DNA from 2 places in the Vibrio sp. SNU_ST1 genome. Region 2 is predicted to be linked to the other one. Evidence: riboswitches for the same ligand, from Rfam matches in the RefSeq annotation. Region 2 holds a riboswitch; the other holds the start of a gene.
What was found. A riboswitch is a leader RNA that binds a small molecule or an ion and turns the genes downstream of it on or off. The one in region 2 is predicted to bind lysine.
Positions count from the first base shown of each region.

Region 1 (12,042 bases), 1.4 Mb from region 2:
GAACCATTCGCAGTTGTGCTTGCTGATGACCTTTGTGTGAACGAACAGCAAGGTGTACTGGCTCAAATGGTTGCTTTATACAAGCAATTCCGCTGTTCAATTGTGGCAGTACAAGAAGTTCCTGAAGAAGAGACTCACAAATACGGTGTTATCTCTGGCGAGATGATCAAAGATGACCTGTTCCGTGTCGATGATATGGTAGAAAAGCCAGAACCAGGTACTGCACCAAGCAACCTAGCGATCATTGGCCGCTACATTCTGACTCCAGATATCTTTGAGCTTATCGAACAGACTGAACCAGGTAAAGGTGGTGAAATCCAGATCACTGATGCTTTGCTAAAACAAGCAAAAGCAGGCTGTGTGTTAGCTTACAAATTTAAAGGCCAGCGTTTTGACTGTGGTAGTGTTGAAGGTTATATCGAAGCAACAAACTACTGCTTTGAAAATCTATACAAAAAAGACCAAAAGCAAATCGAACTAGGTAAACACTCAACAAAGAAAGAAGCGTGACAACGGGTTAATAACCAACGTTTAAATTGGTAGAAAGGGTGGCTCTTTGAGTCACCCTTTTTGTTTACTGTTTTTTTATCCAGTAAAACTTTGCACAAATCTCACTCTATGTAATACTTTAGCCACTTAAAATTACATGGTCAGTTGAGATGGATAAAATAGAAATTAGAGGCGCTCGTACGCATAACCTCAAAGACATTAACCTAACCATACCTCGTGATAAGCTGACGGTTATCACCGGATTATCAGGTTCAGGAAAGTCGTCACTTGCGTTTGATACCCTCTACGCAGAAGGTCAACGTCGTTATGTTGAGTCTTTGTCGGCCTATGCTCGTCAATTTCTATCTCTCATGGAAAAACCCGATGTCGACCACATCGAAGGTTTATCTCCAGCCATCTCCATCGAACAAAAATCGACCTCTCACAACCCTCGTTCAACTGTTGGTACTATCACTGAAGTCTATGATTATCTAAGGCTACTTTATGCTCGTGTCGGCGAACCTCGCTGTCCAGATCATAACACCCCTCTTGCAGCACAAACCATCAGCCAAATGGTCGATAAAGTCTTAGGACTGCCTGCTGGTTCAAAGATGATGCTACTGGCTCCGATAGTCAAAGAACGTAAAGGTGAGCATGTAAAGACACTGGAAAACCTAGCCGCACAAGGTTTTATTCGAGCTCGTATTGATGGCGAGACCTGTGATCTGTCCGATCCTCCAACATTGGAACTGCACAAGAAGCACACCATTGAAGTAGTGGTAGACAGATTCAAGGTTCGCCCAGATCTTCAACAACGTTTAGCAGAATCGTTCGAGACGACATTAGAGCTATCTGGTGGTATCGCAGTTGTCGGTTGGATGGATGATAAAGAACAAGAAGAGATCGTGTTCTCGGCTAATTTTGCTTGTCCAAAATGTGGTTACAGCATGCAAGAGCTTGAGCCTCGCCTATTCTCATTTAATAACCCGGCAGGTGCCTGTAGTACGTGTGATGGTCTTGGTGTTCAACAATACTTTGATCCAAGCAGAGTAATTTTAGATGAGAACCTAAGTATTGCAGAAGGTGCGATTAAAGGCTGGGATCAGAAAAATTATTACTATTTCCAAATGCTGACATCGCTGTCAGACCATTATGGTTTTGATCTATATGCGCCATTTAATTCTCTACCGAAAAAGACTCAAGAGATCATTCTTAAAGGTTCAGGTCGTACTGAAGTAGAATTCAAATACATCAATGACAGAGGTGATATTCGAGTCAAGCGTCATCCATTTGAAGGCATCTTAAATACATTAGAACGTCGTTACCGCGATACTGAATCTAGCGCTGTGCGTGAAGATCTTGCCAAGTACATATCAACCAAATCATGTTCTAGCTGTGATGGCACTCGTTTAAGATTAGAAGCTCGAAATGTCTTCATTGGCGATACCACACTGCCAGAAATCGTTCAGCTCAGCATTGCTGATGCACTAGAATTTTTCCAAAACTTATCGCTTAGCGGCCAGCGTGGGCAAATCGCTGATAAAGTGATGAAAGAGATCAATGATCGTCTGCATTTCTTAGTTAACGTTGGTTTGAACTACCTTAACCTATCACGCAGTGCCGAGACTCTGTCTGGTGGTGAAGCGCAAAGGATTCGTTTGGCGAGCCAAATTGGTGCCGGTTTAGTTGGTGTCATGTATGTGCTAGATGAGCCATCGATTGGCCTCCACCAGCGCGATAATGAACGTCTACTGCAAACTTTGGTTCACCTCAGAGATTTAGGTAATACGGTGCTTGTTGTTGAACATGATGAAGACGCAATCCGTTGTGCTGACCATGTTATCGATATCGGCCCAGGTGCGGGTGTGCATGGTGGACACGTGGTCGCAGAAGGCACCATGCAAGACATCATCGAAAACCCGAACTCTTTGACAGGGCAATACCTGAGCGGAGCCAAAGAAATTGCGATACCAAAACAAAGAACGCCTATCGACAAGAAAAAGGTCGTCGAGATCGTTGGCGCGACAGGGAACAACCTAAAGAATGTCACCGCGACGATCCCTGTAGGCTTGTTCAGCTGTATTACGGGTGTATCGGGGTCAGGTAAGTCTACACTAATTAATGATACCTTCTTTAAAGTCGCCCACACTCAATTAAACGGTGCAACAACTGCAGTTCCCGCGCAGCACAAAAAGATTAAAGGGTTAGAACATTTTGATAAGGTGATCGACATAGACCAAAGCCCTATTGGCCGAACACCAAGATCAAACCCTGCAACTTATACAGGGATTTTCACCCCTATCCGTGAGTTATTCGCAGGTACTCAGGAATCACGTTCTCGCGGCTACAAGCCAGGTCGATTCAGCTTTAACGTTCGTGGTGGTCGCTGTGAAGCGTGTCAGGGAGACGGTGTCATCAAAGTGGAGATGCACTTCTTACCTGATGTGTATGTACCGTGTGATGTATGTAAAGGTAAACGCTATAACCGTGAAACTCTAGAAGTTCGATACAAGGGTAAAACCATTGACGAAGTTCTAGAGATGACTGTGGAAGATGCTCGAGAATACTTCAACCCGGTGCCTGTTATTGCTCGTAAGCTGCAAACCTTAATGGATGTGGGCCTCTCTTACATTCGCTTAGGGCAAGCAGCGACAACTTTATCTGGTGGTGAAGCCCAGCGTGTTAAATTAGCGCGTGAGCTATCGAAGCGAGACACTGGAAAAACCTTATACATTCTTGATGAACCAACAACAGGTCTTCATTTCCACGATATCCAGCAGTTGTTAACGGTATTACATAGACTGCGCGATCACGGTAATACGGTTGTCGTGATTGAGCATAACTTAGATGTCGTTAAAACGGCTGATTGGATCTTAGATTTAGGCCCAGAAGGAGGCCAAGGTGGTGGTGAGATTGTTGCAGAAGGCACACCTGAAGATGTGGCGTTAGTCGAAGGTTCGCATACGGCTCGCTTCCTTAAGCCTATGTTAAATTTGAAGTAGGTGTAAAATAGCGTCCTGCGAGCAGACAGAAAAATGTTAAAGTAACAGAGCTTTTTTCAGAAGGAACAAGCTCTGTTTTTATAAGGTTAGGGATTTATGGCAACAATACACACTAGCGGTACCCAACTAGAAAATCAGGTAACTAAGCTACCACTCAATAAAGCATTTCTGGTCTCTCTAGCTGTTGTATTCTTATTAGCCATGCATTTTTTCATGCCTAACCCTGGAGGCTCAGGCCTTGCTTTATCTTTTAATCCAACCACTTGGTTAGCCCTTAGCTTTACGTTGGCGATTGGCTTCTACCAACTTGCTACTAACCGAGTACTCAAGTATTCCAAATTAACGATTGGCTTGTTGATAAGCTGCATCATACTCACACTGCCGATTTTATACAGCAACGCCGCTTTTCAAGGTTCGTCAGGGCGCTTACTTGGATTGTGGGCGGGCTTGGCATTATTCATCGTGCTGCAACAATTTAAGTTCAGCAATAAGCACAAGCAGCGCATGTTGTGGTTCATTGTGCTTGCTGTTGTCATACAAGCACTATTTGGCTATGTCCAATATTTCTTCTTAGAACCTGGCAACTTATTTAGCTACAACACTGCTGCAAACCAACCATATGGGATATTCCAACAACCCAATGTAATGGCAAGCTTTCTTGCTACTGGTTTTGTGCTGTCAGCTTATCTTTTAACAAGGCAACCCGCTAAATATAATCACAAAATTAGCGAGTCGTTCTTACTATACCTGACACCAACCTTAACCGTACCTTTGCTGATCATCATCGCATCACGTACAGGATGGTTGGCTGCCGTAATCGGGTTTGTCTGCATTCTGCCTTACCTTTACAAATTCTCGACCAAGAAACGCTTCTACGGATGGTGTGCATCAGTGCTCGTCGGTATCGTCGTCGCTTTTTCGGTTATCAGCCTTAGTGCAACTGATAGCCTCGCAAGTAAGAGAACTAACTTAGAAAGTCCACGAGCTTATACCTTTCCACAAGCGCTCGATATGATGATAGAAAAACCATTTACCGGTTATGGCTACGGAAAATTCGAATCCGAATACACGCTATACACGGCTCGCCAGCATCAACTTAACTCAAATTATCATCCCGGCCTTCCTTCAATGGATCACCCACACAATGAGTTCCTGTTTTGGGGAGTAGAAGGTGGAATTGTACCAATTATCGGTATCTTGATTGCTGCGGTATTGGTGATGTCACGCATAGTTAACTCAGCGAAAGGAACACGTCTAGCACTGCTTGCACTGTTCATACCGATACTCTTACATTCTCAGCTTGAGTATCCTTTTTACCACTCGGCGATTCATTGGATAACCTTTATCATTTTGATTTACTGGGTCGATCAACGAGCTTCTCGTCACTACCAACAGCCGTTTAGTATCGTCAGTAAAACCCTATTTAGAGTATCGAGCTTAGTCGTTCCTATTTTGGTGAGCTTTTATATGCTGAGTGCCTTACACACCAATTATGTACTCACTAAATTTGAAATGTCTAAGCCGAAAAACCCGGACATTCTTAAGCAGGTAACGAACCCCGTCGTATGGAAAGATCGCTATGATTGGGACGTGTACAGTACCTATCTAAATATCGGCCTTTATAAAGCAGATCCTAGCCTGATCCAACCTTATATAGATTGGTCGTTAGAGATCATAAAGAGTAAGCCAAGACCTGCTTTCTACAGCAACTTGATTCTCGCGTATCAAGGATTAGGAGATCACAGCAAGGCAGAACAAATTCGCAGTGAAGCGAGCTTCTTGTTCCCAGGTCGAGACTTTTCAAAGGTTCAGTATAAAAAAGTATTACAAGCAGAAGATAACCTGTCGTCTGCTGAGTGATGTTTAGCTCTCGGAACTAAAGCACCATTTTTGACCTTTCGGTTAGGCACAAAAAAGCGCACGATCTCTCGTGCGCTTTTCTTTTAAACTTCAATTTATTACCGTTATTTTAAAACGTCTTGTAACGCTTTTAAGCACAAAGCGACATTCTCTTTTCGAGCGCCATAACCCATTAAACCAATGCGCCAAGCCTTCCCAGCCAGAGAGCCCAGCCCAGCACCGATTTCAAGATTATACTCTTCTAACAGCTGCGTTCTTATTTTGGCTTCATCAATCCCTTCAGGGAAGTAAAGCGCATTCAATTGAGGTAAGCGACTCTCTTCAGCAACCACAAATTCCAACCCCAAAGCTTCTACGCCAGCTTTAAGTTCTTGGTGCATCGCATAGTGACGAGACCACGCATTATCTAGGCCTTCATTTTTTAACAAAACCAACGACTCATGCAGAGCATATAGGCTGTTCACAGGCGCAGTGTGGTGATAGCTACGCTTACCTTCTCCACTCCAATAACCTAATACCAAGCTCTGATCCAAAAACCAGCTTTGTACGGGAATTTGACGTGCTTTCATTTTATCAACAGCTCGTTGAGAGAACGTCACTGGAGATAAACCAGGTACACAAGACAGACACTTCTGACTGCCAGAGTAAGCCGCATCAAGCTGCCATTCATCAACTAACAATGGCACACCACCTAATGATGTCACCGCATCCACAATCGACAACGCATCAAACTGACGAGCTACCGCTGAAATCGCTTGAGCATCCGATAACGCTCCAGTAGACGTCTCGGCATGCACAAATGCGACAGCAACTGCATCAGGGTTTTCAGCCAATGCCTTTTCTACCTTTTCAACAGAAACGGATTTGCCCCACTCGTCATCGACAAGGATCGCTTCTCCACCACAACGCACAACATTTTCTCGCATACGCTCACCAAAAACGCCATTGCGACAAACAATCACCTTCTCACCGGGCTCAATCAAGTTAACAAAACAGGTTTCCATACCTGCACTGCCTGGTGCAGAAACGGCAATCGTAAATTCGTTTTCCGTCTGAAAAGCGTATTTGAGAAGCTGTTTAAGCTCATCCATCATCGCAATAAATAGCGGATCTAGGTGACCAATGGTTGGACGGCTTAAGGCCTGTAAAACTTGAGGTGAAATGTCTGAAGGCCCCGGTCCCATTAACGTTCGGTGTGGCGGATAAAAGCTATCAATAGCAGTAGTGAGTGTTAAATTAGACATGTACATCCCTTACGTTAATGTTGTGAACAATCCACCCTAAAGCAAATTGATTACCTCAGCAATTAGCCATAAGTATTGAGGTCAAACCAGTGTCACATAATTGTTAAAATTATTTTTCAATTATCTCAAGTTACGAATTGACATTGTTACCGCAAACACGTTCAATGAAATGGCTATCTAGCAGAAGAGGAGCACTGCCCAGGCAGGTGTTTTGTGGAACCGCATTTCCAATACAAAACATTTATGGGGAGCAGTGCCGAGATAATAAAAGGATGCAGGACCTTTATTATCGGTTGAGCGGGCTGAATCCCGTCAACTGTCACCATTTCTATATGGTGAAGAGCTTCTGAGGTTACTATTCTAATAATTCCTCTCTTTTTGCTCTAAAACTCTCTTCGAACAACATCGGACGTTGGATTACCCAACCGTAATTTTATTTTAGGAAATCGTGGGAGATATATCGTGAGTGCATCTAATGTAGCTGGTTCTTTTAATGTCGCTAAGTTTGGTGGAACAAGTGTTGCCAACTTTGAAGCAATGAGCCGTTGTGCTTCCATTATTGAAAATAACTCGAATACGAAACTAGTCGTGAGCAGCGCGTGCTCAGGCGTTACTAACCTACTTGTTGAACTCGCGAATGGGGTTCAAGATAAAACTCGTCGCCAAGAACTAGTCACACAGTTAACCGACATTCATAATACGATTCTAGCTCAGTTAGCCGATCCGAACTGTATCGAGAAGGAGGTTCATAGCATTCTCGATGATATTGCGAGTGCAGCCGAAGCAGCATCATTCCAAATCAGCACAAAGCTGACCGATCACCTTGTCGCATGTGGCGAGTTGATGTCGACACACATCTTGGCTCAAATCATCCGTGAACGTGGCACACCTGCCGTTCGTTTTGATATCAGAGAAGTGATGCGCACTAATGATGACTTCGGTAAAGCAGAGCCACAGCTAGAAGATATTGCCGCTCTAGCGCAACAGAAACTGATTCCACTGTGCCAACAGCAAGTTGTCGTTACCCAAGGTTTTATCGGTGCTGATAACGAAGGTAACACCACGACTTTAGGCCGTGGTGGCAGTGATTATTCTGCAGCACTGATTGCCGAATCAGTACAAGCTATTGGTTTAGAAATATGGACTGATGTTCCGGGCATTTACACCACAGATCCTCGCATCGCATCGAAAGCATCTCCTATCCCAGAGATCAGTTTCAGCGAAGCATCAGAAATGGCAAACTTTGGCGCGAAAATCTTACACCCTTCGACTCTAGTACCTGCACTACGCCACCAAATCCCTGTCTTTGTCGGCTCTTCTAAAGCACCAGAGCTCGGTGGGACTTGGATTCGCCAGCAAGTAGAGAGCTCACCTCTATTCAGAGCGCTTGCTCTACGTTGCAACCAAACCATGGTTACGCTTCGTAGCGCGAATATGTTCCATGCTTATGGCTTTTTGGCGAAGGTATTCGAGATCCTTGCTAAACATAAGATCTCTGTCGACCTTATCACCACCTCAGAGATCAGTGTCTCACTGACCCTCGATCAAACAGATACATCTGGTGGTGCTCCTCAGTTACCTGAAGCCGCTCGCCTTGAGCTTGAAGAGTTGTGTTCCGTAGATATTGAGCACGACCTATGCCTTGTTGCTCTTATTGGCAATAACATGAGTGAAAGCAAAGGCTATGCTAAGCAGGTGTTCGGTACTCTAGAAGATTTCAACCTACGTATGATTTGTTACGGAGCAAGCCCACATAACCTATGCTTCTTGCTAGATGAACCTGTGTCTAAGTTAGCGATTCAAAAACTGCATCAAGAACTGTTTGAATAAAAAATGGTTTCTCGATTAATTTAAAACTACCAAACGCAGATACAAAAAGGGTTGCTCTTAAGCAACCCTTTTTTATTTTTACGAATCAAAACCCGTCATAGATTCAAACTAGTTAATGTTCGGACCTAACCACTTCTCAGCTTCTAACATATCCCAACCTTTACGGTCAGCATAGCTATCCACTTGATCCTGTTGAATTTGTGCAATCGCAAAGTATCGGGCGTCAGGATGTGAAAAATACATACCAGACACTGAAGCACCTGGCCACATTGCGTAACTCGTGGTTAGCGACATGTCGATTGCTTTTTCAACGTCCATCAACTCCCACAACGTGCCTTTCTCAGTATGCTCTGGGCAAGCAGGGTAACCCGGAGCAGGACGAATACCTTGGTATTTCTCTCGAATCAAATCGTCGTTAGACAAGTCCTCATCTGGCGAGTAACCCCAAATATCCTTTCTCACTTCTTTATGCAGATACTCCGCGAACGCTTCAGCCAATCGGTCAGCAACCGCTTGAATCATGATGGCATTGTAATCATCGCCATTGGCTTTGTATTCATCAGCCAATTCACGTTCACCAATCCCCCCCGTTACGGCAAAACCGCCAATCCAGTCCGCTTTCCCGCTTTCTTTTGGAGCGATGTAATCAGACAAACAGTAGTTGAATCCTTTGGGCTTTTCGGTTTGCTGACGAAGGTTGTGTAGAACCTTTAGAACTTCAGTACGAGATTCATCGGTATATACCTCAATATCATCACCAACACTGTTCGCAGGGAACATGGCACACATACCACGCGCTTCGAGCAACTTATCTTTCTCTACGCGGTCCAGTAAATCATTGGCATCTTTGAATAAACGTTTTGCTTCTTCACCCACTTCTTCATGTTCAAGGATTGCAGGGTACTTTCCGACTAGCGACCATGTCATAAAGAATGGCGTCCAGTCTATGTACTGGCGTAAAGTCGCGACATCAAAATCATTGAATATGTGTACTCCCGGCTTAGCGGGTGCCGGCGGCGTATAAGCTCTCCAATCAATCGCCACTTTATTAGCACGAGCGCGTTCAAGCGTAACAGGCTTAGTACGTGGTTTCTTACGATTGTGCTGATCTCGCACACGGTCGTAATCAATATCCAACGTCTCAACAAAGGCAGGCTTCAACTCTTTAGATAGCAATGAGGTACATACACCCACCGCACGTGAAGCATTGTTTACGTAGACCACAGGTTCAGAGTAGTTCTGTTCAATCTTAACGGCTGTATGCGCTTTAGATGTCGTAGCTCCACCAATAAGAAGAGGCAGTTTAAAGCCTTGTCTCTCCATCTCTTTAGCCACATGAACCATCTCATCCAGTGAAGGAGTGATCAAACCCGAAAGGCCAATGATATCGACGTTCTCTTCCTTAGCGACCTTAAGGATTTTTTCACATGAAACCATCACTCCTAAATCGATAATGTCGTAGTTATTACACTGCAAGACAACGCCCACAATGTTTTTACCAATATCGTGAACATCGCCTTTTACGGTCGCAAGTAATATTTTTCCGTTAGTCGCACCAACATCTTTGGTTGCATTAATAAATGGTTCTAGATGGGCTACCGCTTGCTTCATAACACGGGCAGATTTCACCACTTGAGGAAGGAACATCTTACCTTCACCAAAGAGGTCACCAACCACATTCATGCCATCCATTAATGGGCCTTCAATCACCTCGATAGGACGAGAAGCATTAACACGAGCTTCTTCGGTATCTTCAACAATAAAGTCGGTAATACCTTTCACTAAGGAATGCTCTAAGCGTTTTTCGACTGGCCAGGTACGCCACTCTAAAGCTGATTTATCTTCAACTTTTCCAACTGCACGCTCTAGATACTCAGTCGCGATATCTAGCAAGCGCTCAGTTGAATCATCTCGGCGGTTTAGAACCACGTCTTCAACGGCTTCACGTAAATCCTCAGGGACATTATCGTAAATCTCTAATTGCCCAGCATTTACGATGCCCATATCCATACCGTTTTTAAAACAGTGGTATAGAAATACTGCGTGGATTGCCTCACGAACGTAGTTATTACCTCGGAATGAGAACGAAACATTCGATACACCACCAGAGATCATCGCATGCGGAAGATCGCGTTTGATGTCCCCTACCGCTTCAATGAAGTCGACCGCATAGTTATTATGCTCATCAATACCCGTCGCAACCGCGAAAATGTTCGGGTCAAAAATAATATCTTCTGGCGGGAAACCAACTTCATCAACCAGAATATTGTAGGCATTAGTACAAATCTCAACCTTACGCTCTCGAGTATCAGCTTGACCAACTTCATCGAACGCCATCACGATAACGGCTGCACCATATCGGCGAACCAGTTTCGCTTGTTCGACAAACTTTTCTTTCCCTTCCTTCAATGAGATAGAGTTAACGATGCCTTTACCCTGAATACATTTCAAGCCCGCTTCAATCACTTCCCATTTTGAAGAGTCGACCATCACTGGGACTTTCGAGATCTCAGGTTCAGACGCACATAGGTTAAGGAATTTAACCATACACGCCTCAGCGTCTAGCATCCCTTCATCCATGTTGATATCGATAATTTGAGCGCCGTTCTCAACTTGCTCTCGAGCCACACTCAAAGCTTCATCGTATAGCTCTTCTTTGATAAGGCGCTTAAAGCGAGCAGAGCCCGTAACGTTAGTACGCTCACCCACGTTAACAAACAGAGATTCCTTGGAAATCGTCAATGGCTCTAAACCAGAGAGACGACATGAAACTGGTAAATCTGGTAGTTGGCGCGGTTTTACACCTTCAACCGCTTCTGCCATTTGGCGTATATGTTCTGGCGTTGTACCACAACAGCCACCAATTAAGTTCAAGAAGCCACTTTCAGCCCATTCCTTAACGTGTTCAGCCATATCTTCTGGAGACAAGTCATATTCACCGAATGCATTAGGTAAACCTGCATTAGGGTGAGCGGAAACATTGCATTCTGAAATACGAGACATTTCACCAACGTATTCACGCAGTTCGTCAGGACCTAATGCACAGTTCAATCCAAATGAGATAGGTTTTACATGACGAAGGGCATTATAGAATGCTTCTGTTGTTTGTCCGGAAAGCGTTCGACCAGATGCATCGGTGATAGTACCGGAGATCATAACCGGTAAAATGATACCTACTTCTTCAAAGACAGATTCAACCGCAAAAGCACACGCTTTCGCGTTTAACGTATCGAAGATAGTTTCAATAAGAATTAAGTCTGAACCGCCCTTGATAAGCGCACGAGTCGATTCAGAGTAAGCCTCAACAAGTTCATCAAAGCTAACATTACGATAGCCCGGATCATTAACATCTGGGGAGAGAGAACAAGTTCGGTTAGTTGGACCTAACACACCCGCCACGAAACGGGGTTTATCAGGAGTCTTCACTGTCCATTCGTCTGCCGCTTCACGAGCCAACTTAGCAGCAGCATAGTTAATTTCTTCGCTAAGACTTTCCATATCATAGTCGGCCATAGCGATGGTTGTAGCGTTAAAGGTATTGGTCTCGAGGATATCAGCACCGGCTTCCAAATACTCCATATGGATATCTTTGATAAGCTTAGGCTGCGTAAGTACCA
Region 1 covers NZ_CP130748.1:299,310-311,351, reverse strand. Annotated here, with positions in the region: gene galU (UTP--glucose-1-phosphate uridylyltransferase GalU) at 1-510, shown strand, start outside; gene uvrA (excinuclease ABC subunit UvrA) at 660-3,491, shown strand; gene Q5H80_RS01445 (PglL family O-oligosaccharyltransferase) at 3,588-5,351, shown strand; gene Q5H80_RS01440 (alanine--glyoxylate aminotransferase family protein) at 5,456-6,595, opposite strand; lysine riboswitch at 6,772-6,949, shown strand; gene lysC (lysine-sensitive aspartokinase 3) at 7,058-8,425, shown strand; gene metH (methionine synthase) at 8,534-12,042, opposite strand, start outside.
Region 1: another riboswitch for lysine. It lies ahead of lysC (lysine-sensitive aspartokinase 3); the one in region 2 lies ahead of Q5H80_RS09105 (Na+/H+ antiporter NhaC family protein).

Region 2 (12,042 bases):
ATCATCAATTGGAATGATTGTACAAGGAATATCGGTCTGACGGTAACGTGTTTTTACCGTGCACGTCATAACTTCAGTAATTGGTGTGCGATTAACCCAATGAAGTTGAGAAGCGATCAAACCTTCTGATTTTAAAAGAGGGTGGTCTTTACCTTGCACCGCGATCAGAACGTTACGTTTAAGATCTTTTTCACCAACAAACCATGGTTCTTCATTACCGCCGCCACCTTTGGTGCCACCGATATGCAGGCCTTTACGTTGGCCTAGCGTGTGGTACATCAAGCCTTGGTGTTGCCCAATAACTTGGCCTTCTGGTGTTTCGATGTTTCCCGGTTGAGCGGGTAGGTATTTGCCTAAAAACTCAGTGAACTTGCGCTCACCAATAAAGCAGATGCCTGTTGAATCTTTCTTTTTCGCAGTGATCAAGTCTTGCTCTTCAGCAATACGTCGTACTTCTGGCTTCTCTAATTCACCCACAGGGAATAGGCTGCGTGCCACTTGATCTGAGCTTAGCGTATAAAGGAAATAGCTTTGGTCTTTATTGCCATCTAGGCCGCGTAGCATTTCTGGCTTCGCACCAGCGTCTAGCTCTTCTTGAGTTGGGAAAGTACGACGAACGTAATGACCCATAGCAATGTAGTCCGCGTCTAATACTTCATCCGCAAACTCTAAGAATGCTTTGAATTTAATTTCTTTGTTACAAAGGATATCTGGGTTCGGTGTACGACCCGCTTTGTATTCTTCCAGAAAGTACTCGAATACATTATCCCAGTACTCTGCTGCAAAGTTGATAGTGTGAAGGTGGATACCTAACTTGTCACATACCGCTTGAGCATCAGCAAGGTCTTCAGCTGCCGTGCAGTATTCTTCGTTATCGTCTTCTTCCCAGTTTTTCATGAAAAGGCCTTCTACCTGATAGCCTTGTTGCTGAAGAAGATACGCCGATACTGACGAATCTACACCGCCGGACATACCGACAATTACTTTCTTTTCGCTGTTTCCAGAGCTGATATCTGACATGTCTAAACACCGTTACTATTACTTGGTCGCAGATTCTAACAGAAAGAGAAACACCGTGACAGATCCGAGACCGGAATCACAGTTTCATTTGCACAAATAATGCGCTGACTTCGTTAGAGAATCGCATGAACGCGAGGAGACTCGCTAGGATGTCAGATCTATATGTGGCATAGTCGCTCAAAATCCAAGAGCTGAGATAAAAAATGTCTGAACAAAATGAGTTTATGCAAGAAGAACAGTTGATCGAGATTATCGAGAACCAACTTGAAGATGGACAACCAGTAAAAGTGAAAGAGACGCTAATGCGTTTAATGATGACAGGTACGCCTCGTGAAGAGGCAATTGCAGCGATGGCATGTGCACTGGCAGTTGAAGTATTTGATGTAATGAAAAACGGCGCAGAGTTTAATCAAAAACGTTACGCCGAGCATTTGGGGATGCTGCCTGATCTAAGCTTTATGGAAGGCGAATAAAAAAATAGCCTGGCAAACGTTTGCTATAGTTTGAAAGATTGCCGCGTTAAATATAGCGCGGTAGAATCCGCCACCTATTTCCCCTTGACTTAGACTAGCCCTATGAAATTCCCTGGACAACGTAAATCAAAGCACTATTTTCCTGTTCACGCTCGTGACCCTTTAGTAAGCCAAGCTCAAACGAGCAAAAGAATGTCACGTACCCATATTATCGGTATTGACCAAACCTTGGTGGATATTGAAGCAAAGGTTAGTTCTGAGCTAATCGAAAAATACGGCTTAAGTAAGGGACATTCACTGGTTATCGGTGATGAAGCTGCTGAATCCTTGTATCAAGAATTAAAAGAACAGTGCCTGATTACTAATGAATACGCAGGTGGCACAATTGGTAATACATTACACAACTACTCAGTATTGGCGGATGACCGTTCAACACTATTGGGTGTAATGAGCCAAGATATTAAAATTGGTAGCTACGGTTACCGCTATTTATGTAATACATCAAGCAGAATGGATCTGAACCATTTACAAGGGGTAGATGGCGCAATTGGTCGCTGCTTTGCATTAATTACAGAAGATGGTGAACGTACTTTCGCAATTAGCGAAGGACAAATGAATCAATTAAAACCAGAAAGCATTCCTGAGAAAATTTTCAAAAGTGCTTCTGCTTTAGTATTAACGGCGTATTTAGTTCGTTGTAAACCAGGTGACCCTATGCCTGAAGCAACAATGAAAGCTATTGAGTACGCGAAGAAATACGATGTACCTGTTGTTTTAACGCTTGGTACTAAATTCGTTATTCAAGATGATCCCGAGTTTTGGAAAGATTTCCTTGAACAACATGTAACCGTTGTTGCAATGAACGAAGACGAAGCTGAAGCATTAACTGGTGAAAGCGATCCTCTAGCTGCTTCAGACAAAGCACTCGATTGGGTAGACTTAGTTCTATGTACAGCAGGCCCTGTGGGCTTGTTTATGGCGGGTTACACTGAAGATGCAGTGAAGCGTGAAACATCATTACCGTTGTTACCAGGCTCGATTGCTGAATTTAACCGTTATGAATTTAGCCGTCCCGCACATAAAAATTTATGTGAAAATCCAACGAAAATCTATTCGCATATCGCACCTTACATGGGCGGTCCAGAAAAGATTAAGAATACTAATGGTGCCGGTGATGCTGCGTTGTCAGCTCTATTACATGATATGGCCGCTAATAAGTACCATAAAGAAAATGTGCCTAACTCAAGTAAGCATCAGCATTCATTCTTGACGTATTCTTCTTTCTCACAAGTTTGTAAATATTCAAACCGCGCAAGTTATGAAGTATTAGTTCAGCATTCGCCACGATTATCTCGAGGCCTTCCTGAAAGAGAAGATAGTCTAGAAGAAGCGTACTGGGAAAGATAAGGCATTTTTTGATTTATAATTCTAATAGTGAAATATAAAAAAGGCTCCGAAAGGAGCCTTTTTTGTTTCTGAATATATTGAAGCCGTAAATAATACTTTAGTCGACTTAAATATTAATTCTATTGCTTAGTGGGTTATTGATTATTCACTTAGCAAACTCGATGCCTTAAAGAGCAAACTCTTCTAGAGATTTACCAGCATCTAGTTGTTCTTGGATAGCTGAAGGCGTACGACCTTGACCTGTCCAAGTTTTCTCGTCGCCATTCGCGTCTACGTATTTGTATTTCGCAGGGCGAGGAGCACGTTTAGATTTTGTTGTTTTAGATTTTGCTTCACCAGAAAGTGCAGCAATAAGATCGGCAACATCGATTCCGTCTTTTGCAATTTGTTCTGCGATAGCAGAAAGCTTAGCTTCTTGCTCTGCTTTTGCTGCGCGTTCTTCAGCTTCAGACTCTTGACGTTCTTGTACAACAATAGTCAGCTTGTCTAGCGCTTCTTCAAGTTGCTCAAGAGTTAATTCACGTGAGAACGCACGAAGGCTACGGATATTTAATAGAGTTTTTGTTAATTCAGACATGATATTTCCCATCAAGGTAAACTAAATAATCCTCCTAATAATAAACAGAGCCTAAGAATAAAACAAATAGTATTTCTTCTATTAGTTATTTAAATAAAAAAATGAGACGAGTGCTTTAAGATGAAAAGGTAGACCTCTAATGAACTTATAATAACTATTAAGAATATCTTAAAAAAAACAGGTGATATCTGATATGTGTTAAGTGGAGTAATCCGTAAAAGTTGACTATTCTTCTATTGATTACTTCATTAACAAAAAGCTATTTTTCTCGGAATGATATGTTGCATTGTTGCTCTTGATGGGTACAATTGCGGCTACCTGATGCGGTGCTTTGGTTAATCCGTTGTTAAACTCTGGTTTACACGGTTAATAATGTTACCGCACGTAGAGGTGCAATTATAAAGAGTAGTTTTCGTTGGGGTGATGCCAATGAACGGAAATGAAAGGTGTAATTGCCGAAGTAAATTGTATATCTAAGCAATTTGCTGGGGTTGTGCTCAATAGGTACAACACTGCCATAGTCTTAATTTTAAACTATGGAGCGCTACTGTAGGGTTGGGTGAAGTGTTCACTTCCCTTTCGCTTAGTTCAACATGAGCTTGATAAGCCGTATCAAGTTTATCTGCAGTAGATCTCTAGCCAAATAAAAAACTGGTTTTTGAAGATCATGAATTTAATAGATTTTGCAACATCGCCTTTATCGCTGCTTCCTCCCTTGGTTGCCTTGACTCTTGCTATTGTTACCCGCCGTGTATTAGTTTCCTTGGGTGTCGGTATCGTAATGGGTGCGATTCTACTTGCTGACTACTCAGTAGGTAACGCAGCTAGCTACGTCTTTACTAAAGTATCTGGTGTTTTCATCGAAGATGGTGGTATTAACACTTGGAACATGAGCATCGTTGCTTTCCTTATTATCCTTGGAATGACAACGGCATTATTAACACTATCTGGCGGTACTCGCGCATTCGCTGAGTGGGCACAGTCTCGTGTTAAGAGCAAACGTGGTTCAAAACTACTTGCTGCATTTTTAGGTGTATTCATCTTTGTTGATGATTACTTCAACAGCTTAGCGGTAGGTGCGATTTCTCGCCCTGTAACTGACCGCTTCTACGTATCTCGCGCTAAGCTAGCTTATATCCTAGATTCAACTGCTGCTCCTATGTGTGTGATCATGCCGGCTTCTAGCTGGGGTGCTTACATCATCACTATCATTGGTGGCATCTTAGTGACACACGGTGTGACAGAGTATTCTGCACTGGGTGCTTACGTTCGTCTTATTCCAATGAACTTCTACGCTGTGTTTGCACTATTAATGGTGTTTGCTGTTGCGTGGTTTGGTTTAGATGTTGGCAAAATGCGAGAGCATGAGATCGAAGCCTCTCAAGGACGTGGCTTTGAAGGCGACAACGATCAAAAGCAAGCTCACGATCTAAATGAAGAGCTAGATATTCAAGAGAGCGAAAACGGTTCTGTTTCTGATCTCGTTATGCCAATCGTAGCGTTAATCGTAGCGACGGTTGCAGCAATGCTTTACACCGGTGGCCAAGCGCTTACTGCTGATGGTCAAGCATTCAACTTACTTGGTGCATTTGAAAATACAGATGTAGGTAAGTCTCTGGTTTACGGTGGTGTTATTGGTTTACTCGTCGCGCTAGCAACGGTATTCAAACAGAAACTGCCTATGGTTGATATCGCAAGAACAATGTGGATTGGTGCAAGCTCAATGTTTGGTGCTATCCTTATCCTTGTATTTGCATGGACGATCGGTTCTGTTATCGGCGACATGAAAACAGGTTCGTACCTATCCTCTCTAGCAACAGGTAACATCGATTACCACTGGCTACCGGTTATCTTGTTCCTTCTTGCTGGCCTAATGGCGTTCTCGACAGGTACATCTTGGGGTACGTTCGGTATCATGCTACCGATTGCTGGTGACATGGCTGCAGCCTCTGACATCGCGCTAATTCTTCCTATGCTAAGTGCGGTTCTTGCGGGTTCTGTATTTGGTGACCACTGTTCTCCAATCTCAGATACAACGATTCTGTCTTCTACAGGTGCGCGTTGTAATCACATTGACCACGTATCGACTCAGCTCCCTTATGCGCTGTCTGTGGCGTTCGTATCGTGTATTGGTTTCATCACCCTAGGAATGACATCATCAACTGGTATTGCATTTGGCGCAGCGTCTCTAACGTTTGTTGCGGTATGTTTTGCATTGGCTTATTTCTCTCGTTGCAAGATAGCAACATGTAAAAGCTAATCATCATTTGATTGAATAATGAGAAGGGAGGCGTTTGCCTCCCTTTTTTTGTGTTCGTTAATTTAATTTTAAATTTCGTGAAAAAAGTTCGAATAAATGGTTGAAAAAGGGTGTCAGCTTAGTTAGTGTGGAGACAAGACAGCAAACAACCTAAGAGCTGATAAGTATGCGTAAATTAGTAATGAACATTCATCACCATCATCACCCTATCTAGTCTTTCGGGGAGATTTACGTATACCCGGGAGCTAGAATTCTCCCGGAGGTTAAGTCAAAGAATTTAGATTTAAACCCTCGGGACGACAAAGTCTTCCGAGGGTTTTTTAGTTTTAGCACTTTAAATAATCAATAAATTCAAATATTTGCACAGGGATATAGCAATGCAGAGACAACGCCTAAGAATCGCAATTCAAAAGAAAGGTCGCTTAAGTAAAGAGTGCCAAGATCTACTTAAAAAATGTGGTGTGAAATTTAACATCATGGGTGAGCGCTTAGTTGTTCATTCACTAAATATGCCAATCGACTTGTTACTCGTTCGTGATGACGACATCCCAGGCCTTATCATGGATGGTGTGGTTGACCTTGGCTTTATCGGTGAGAATGAACTAGAAGAAGTTCGCCTAGACCGTGTCGCTCTAAAAGAACCATCAGATTTTCGCACACTTCGTCGCTTAGATTTTGGTGGTTGCCGTCTTTCTATCGCGATTAACAAAGATGAAGAATACAACGGCCCACAAGATCTAGCGGGTAAACGTATCGCGACAACCTACCCACAACTACTTAAAGCCTACATGGATGAGCAGGGTGTTGAATTCAGCGCTTGTATGCTAACTGGCTCCGTTGAAGTCGCTCCTCGTGCCGGCCTTGCAGACGCTATCGCTGATTTAGTTTCTACAGGCGCAACGCTAGAAGCAAACGGCCTAAAAGAAGCAGAAGCTATCTTCCAATCTAAAGCAACACTGATTCAACGTGTTGGTGATTTCGATGCAGACAAAACCGCGCTGATTGAAAAGCTACTGACTCGTATGCAGGGTGTTCAACAAGCGAAAGAGTCGAAGTACATCATGCTTCACGCACCAACGTCTCAGCTAGAGCAAATCAAAGCACTACTGCCTGGTGCTGAAGATCCAACGGTTCTCCCTTTATCAACAGACAAAGACAAAGTTGCCGTTCACCTAGTAAGTACAGAGAACTTGTTCTGGGAAACAATGGAACAGCTGAAAGAGTTGGGTGCAAGCTCGATTCTAGTATTACCAATCGAAAAAATGATGGGGTAGTGACGATGAGAACCGTTGTTTGGCAATCTTTAAGTGAATCACAGCAAGACTCGGTATTAGAGCGTCCAGCTATTACTGAAGGTGCAAACATCACTGCGACTGTTTCTGATGTTATTGCAAAAGTACGAAATGAAGGCGATGCCGCACTTAAGGAACTGACTGAAAAGTTCGATGGTGTGACTCCAGAATCTATCCGAGTTAGTTCGGGTGAGATCGAAGAGGCGTGTGCTCGTCTAACACCAGAGATGAAGCAAGCGTTGGAGCAAGCTTACAGCAACATTGCTAAGTTTCACGAAGCTCAAAAGCCACAGCCAATTAAGGTTGAAACACAACCTGGTGTTGTGTGTGAGCAGGTGACGCGCGCTATTAATACTGTTGGACTTTATATTCCGGGTGGCAGCGCGCCACTTCCATCAACGGTTCTTATGTTAGGTGTACCCGCTCAAATTGCGGGTTGCCGTAAGGTTGTGCTTTGTTCACCTCCGCCAATCGCGGATGAAATCTTGTATGTCGCTAATCTTTGTAAAATCGATGAGGTTTACAATGTTGGTGGTGGTCAAGCAGTGGCTGCCATGGCTTACGGTACAGAGAGTGTTGCTAAGGTCGATAAGATCTTCGGCCCAGGTAACGCTTACGTAACGGAAGCTAAACGCCAAGTAAGTAACGACTTCCGCGGCGCAGCGATTGATATGCCTGCTGGCCCGTCTGAAGTGTTAGTGATTGCAGACGAAACTGCGGATGCTGACTTCATTGCTGCTGATCTCCTGAGCCAAGCTGAACACGGGCCAGACTCACAGGTTGTATTAGTAACACCATCACCAGTTATTGCCGACCAAGTAACCGATGCGGTTCAGAAGCAACTGAGAGAGCTGTCTCGTGCGAACATCGCTCAGCAAGCATTGGCTTCAAGTCTAATCATCATTGCAGAATCGATCACTCAAGCGATTGCGATTTCGAATTTCTATGGTCCTGAGCACTTGATTGTTCAGACCAAGAGTCCACGTGAATTGCTGCCGTTGCTAGATAATGCAGGTTCAATTTTCCTTGGTGACTGGTCTCCAGAATCTGCAGGTGACTACGCATCTGGTACAAACCACGTATTACCGACTTATGGTTATACCAAAACCTATTCAAGTTTAGGTTTGGCTGATTTCTCTAAGCGTATGACGGTACAAGAGCTAACGGCTGATGGTTTGAAAGGTCTAGCACCAACGGTAGTCACAATGGCGGAAGCCGAAGGTTTGGATGCGCACAAACGTGCTGTGACTATCCGAGTTGAAAAATTAAATCGATTTGAACAGTTAAATAAAGCGAAATAAGGGTAGGGCATGGAAAAGTTAGCAAGAAAACAAGTTCAGGCTCTGACACCTTACTTGTCTGCAAGACGCATTGGTGGCAGCGGAGATGTATGGTTGAACGCCAACGAATCTCCGTTTGATAACGAGTACAACCTGAACTTGTCTCGTCTTAACCGCTACAGCGAGTGTCAGCCAAAAGAGCTGATTGACGCTTACGCCCAATACGCAGGCGTGAAATCAGAGCAAACTCTGACAACGCGTGGTGCTGACGAAGGCATTGAACTACTGATTCGTGCTTTCTGTGAGCCGAACGAAGACGCTATTCTTTACTGCCCACCCACTTACGGTATGTACGCAATCAGTGCAGAGACGATTGGTGTTGAGCGTAAAGTGGTGCCTCTGACTTCTGAATGGCAATTGGATCTTCCTGCTATTGAAGCTCAACTTGACAACGTAAAAGTGGTGTTTGTTTGTAGTCCAAATAACCCAACCGGTAATTTGGTTGATCGCAAAGACATCATCAAGCTGCTTGAAATGACACAAGACAAAGCGATTGTGGTGATGGATGAAGCGTATATCGATTTCTGTCCAGAAGCCTCAACTGTTGACTTGCTTGAGCTATATCCAAACCTAGCGATTTTGCGCACCTTGTCGAAGGCCTTTGCTTTAGCGGGTTTACGTTGTGGCTTTACGCTAGCGAACAAAGAGCTTATCGATGTATTGTTAAAAGTGATTGCTCCTTATCCTGTACCAATCCCTGTTGCTGACATTGCCGTTCAAGCACTTTCAGAGCAAGGACTAGCGCGTGCTAAGTTCCAAGTTCTGGATTTAAGTGCTAACCGAGCGTATTTACAAGCAGGTCTATTAGGCATGCCTCAAGTGACGGTATTTGATGGCTGGGGCAACTACCTACTGGTTAAATTCCCGAACGGCGATGAGTTATTTAAAGCGGCTTGGGATACGGGCATCATTTTACGTAATTCACCAATTGAAGACTGTGTTCGTATTAGTATTGGTAATCGCGAAGAGTGCGAAAAGACACTTGGATTTATTCGTAACTTTTATCAGTAACGAAAGGCTTACCAGTAATAACATTTGTCAGTTTGGTTCGATTAATTAGGTTGGCAAGTGAAACCAATATTTTGGGTTAGCGTTGATTTTAGCTAGGCCAGCAGATTTAAAATTAAAAGGAAGTTCAAGTGAGTAAACAACAGAAAATACTTTTTATAGACCGTGACGGCACCTTAATTGTTGAGCCGCCAGTTGATTTTCAAGTAGACCGTTTAGACAAACTAAAATTCGAACCGTTAGTGATCCCTAGCCTACTTGCACTGCAAGATGCTGGTTACCGCTTAGTGATGGTTACTAACCAAGATGGTCTAGGCACAGATAGCTACCCGCAAGAAGAGTTCGATGCTCCACACAATATGATGATGGAGTTCTTCGAATCTCAAGGCGTTAAGTTTGACGACGTGCTTATTTGTCCTCACTTTGACGAAGACAACTGTTCTTGCCGCAAACCGAAGCTAGGTATGGTTAAAGAATACCTTCAAGGCGGTAAAGTTGACTTCCAAAAGTCAGTCGTGATTGGTGACCGAATGACGGATCTTCAACTTGCTGAGAACATGGCAATTCGTGGTATCCAATATGGCCCAGATGCGGAAACTGAAGGCACGCTTAACTGGCCACAAATCGTTAAAGATCTGACGGTTAATGCACGTGTTTCTGAAGTAATTCGTACTACTAAAGAAACGGATATCAAGGTGGCAGTAAACCTTGATGAAACCGGTGGTAACAAGATCGATACCGGCATGGGTTTCTTCGACCACATGCTTGATCAAATCGCGACACACGGCGGTTTCCAAATGAACCTGACTGTGAAGGGCGATCTACATATTGATGATCACCACACAATTGAAGACACCGCTCTGGCTTTAGGCCAAGCACTAAAAGATGCGCTAGGCGACAAACGTGGCATTGGCCGCTTTGGTTTCAGCTTACCAATGGATGAGTGTTTAGCTCAGTGTGCGCTAGACCTTTCTGGCCGTCCATACCTGAAGTTCGATGCTAAATTCAGCCGCGAGCAAGTGGGTGATCTTTCAACAGAGATGGTGGTTCACTTCTTCCGTTCTCTAACCGATACATTGGCTTGTACGCTACACCTCTCTTCTGACGGTAATAATGATCACCACATCATTGAGAGCCTATTCAAAGCGTTTGGCCGTACTCTTCGCCAAGCAATCAAAGTTGAAGGTAACGAGTTACCAAGCAGCAAAGGCGTTCTGTAAGGCTAACGTTAGCAAGGAAAAACAATGAAAGAGCAAAAAGTAGTTATTATTGATACTGGTTGTGCCAATGTTTCCTCGGTGAAGTTTGCGATTGAACGTCTGGGCTACGCAGTTGAAATTTCAAAAGAACCAGAAGTTGTTCTTGCTGCCGATAAGCTATTCCTACCCGGTGTAGGTACAGCAAGTGAGGCAATGAAGAACCTGCAAGAACGTGACCTTGTTACCCTTGTGAAGCAAGTAGAGAAGCCTCTGTTAGGTATCTGTTTAGGTATGCAGCTGTTAGGCAAACTGTCTCAAGAGAAAGGCCAAAAGGCTGACGAGTTAGTTGAATGCCTAGGTTTGTGTGATGGTGAAGTTCGTTTACTTGAAACGGGCGACTTGCCATTACCACACATGGGTTGGAACACCGTCACGGCAACACCTAATCACCCTCTATTTAAAGACATTGAAGAAGGTGAATACTTCTACTTTGTTCACAGCTTCGCAATGCCCGTGGGTGACTACACAATTGCACAATGTGATTACGGTAAACCGTTCACTGCGGCGGTTCAAAGTGGCAATTATTATGGTGTTCAGTTCCACCCAGAGCGATCTTCGAAAGCTGGCTCTAAGCTGATTCAGAACTTCTTGGAATTGTAATAAGGATTAGGCAGCGGCTAACGTTGCCATATAAGGAATGTAAATGATTATTCCCGCGTTAGATTTAATTGAAGGCCAAGTAGTTCGCTTATTCCAAGGAGACTACGGGCAAGTAACAGAATACAAAGTAGACCCAGCAGAGCAGTTTAACTTGTACCACCAAGCTGGCGCAGGTTGGCTTCACCTTGTTGATTTAACCGGCGCAAAAGACACAACGGCTCGTCAATTAGACTTGATCGCTAAGCTACTTGCTAGCACGCCTGCGAACATCCAGATTGGTGGTGGCGTGCGTAACGAGCAAGATGTCGTTGATCTGCTAGAAGCTGGCGCACAGCGCGTTGTGGTTGGTTCTACAGCAGTTAAGCAACCTGAGTTGGTGAAAGGTTGGATGGAGAAATACGGCGCGGAAAAAATTGTGCTGGCTCTGGACATCAATATTGACGAAAGCGGCACACGTAAAGTCGCAATTTCAGGTTGGCAAGAAGATTCAGGCGTGACCATTGAAGCGCTGATTGAAGACTACCTCACGGTTGGTCTTAAACACGTTCTGTGTACCGATATTTTACGTGATGGCACGCTAGAAGGATCAAACGTAGAGCTCTATGTTGATCTTTGTAAGCAGTACCCACAAGTGCAATTCCAATCATCGGGCGGCATTGGTAGCCTAGCTGATATCGAAGCGCTTAAAGGCAGCGGTGTTGCTGGTGTGATTGTGGGTCGTGCGCTACTTGATGGCAAGTTTACCGCAGAGGAGGCATTTGCATGTTGGCAAAGCGAATAATCCCTTGTTTGGATGTCCGTGATGG
Region 2 covers NZ_CP130748.1:2,096,916-2,108,957, reverse strand. Annotated here, with positions in the region: gene mnmA (tRNA 2-thiouridine(34) synthase MnmA) at 1-1,020, opposite strand, end outside; gene Q5H80_RS09120 (hypothetical protein) at 1,224-1,493, shown strand; gene Q5H80_RS09115 (inosine/guanosine kinase) at 1,596-2,900, shown strand; gene Q5H80_RS09110 (H-NS family nucleoid-associated regulatory protein) at 3,067-3,477, opposite strand; lysine riboswitch at 3,855-4,032, shown strand; gene Q5H80_RS09105 (Na+/H+ antiporter NhaC family protein) at 4,145-5,737, shown strand; His leader region at 5,927-6,062, shown strand; gene hisG (ATP phosphoribosyltransferase) at 6,115-7,011, shown strand; gene hisD (histidinol dehydrogenase) at 7,011-8,330, shown strand; gene hisC (histidinol-phosphate transaminase) at 8,340-9,380, shown strand; gene hisB (bifunctional histidinol-phosphatase/imidazoleglycerol-phosphate dehydratase HisB) at 9,509-10,597, shown strand; gene hisH (imidazole glycerol phosphate synthase subunit HisH) at 10,622-11,236, shown strand; gene hisA (1-(5-phosphoribosyl)-5-[(5-phosphoribosylamino)methylideneamino]imidazole-4-carboxamide isomerase) at 11,280-12,017, shown strand; gene hisF (imidazole glycerol phosphate synthase subunit HisF) at 11,999-12,042, shown strand, end outside.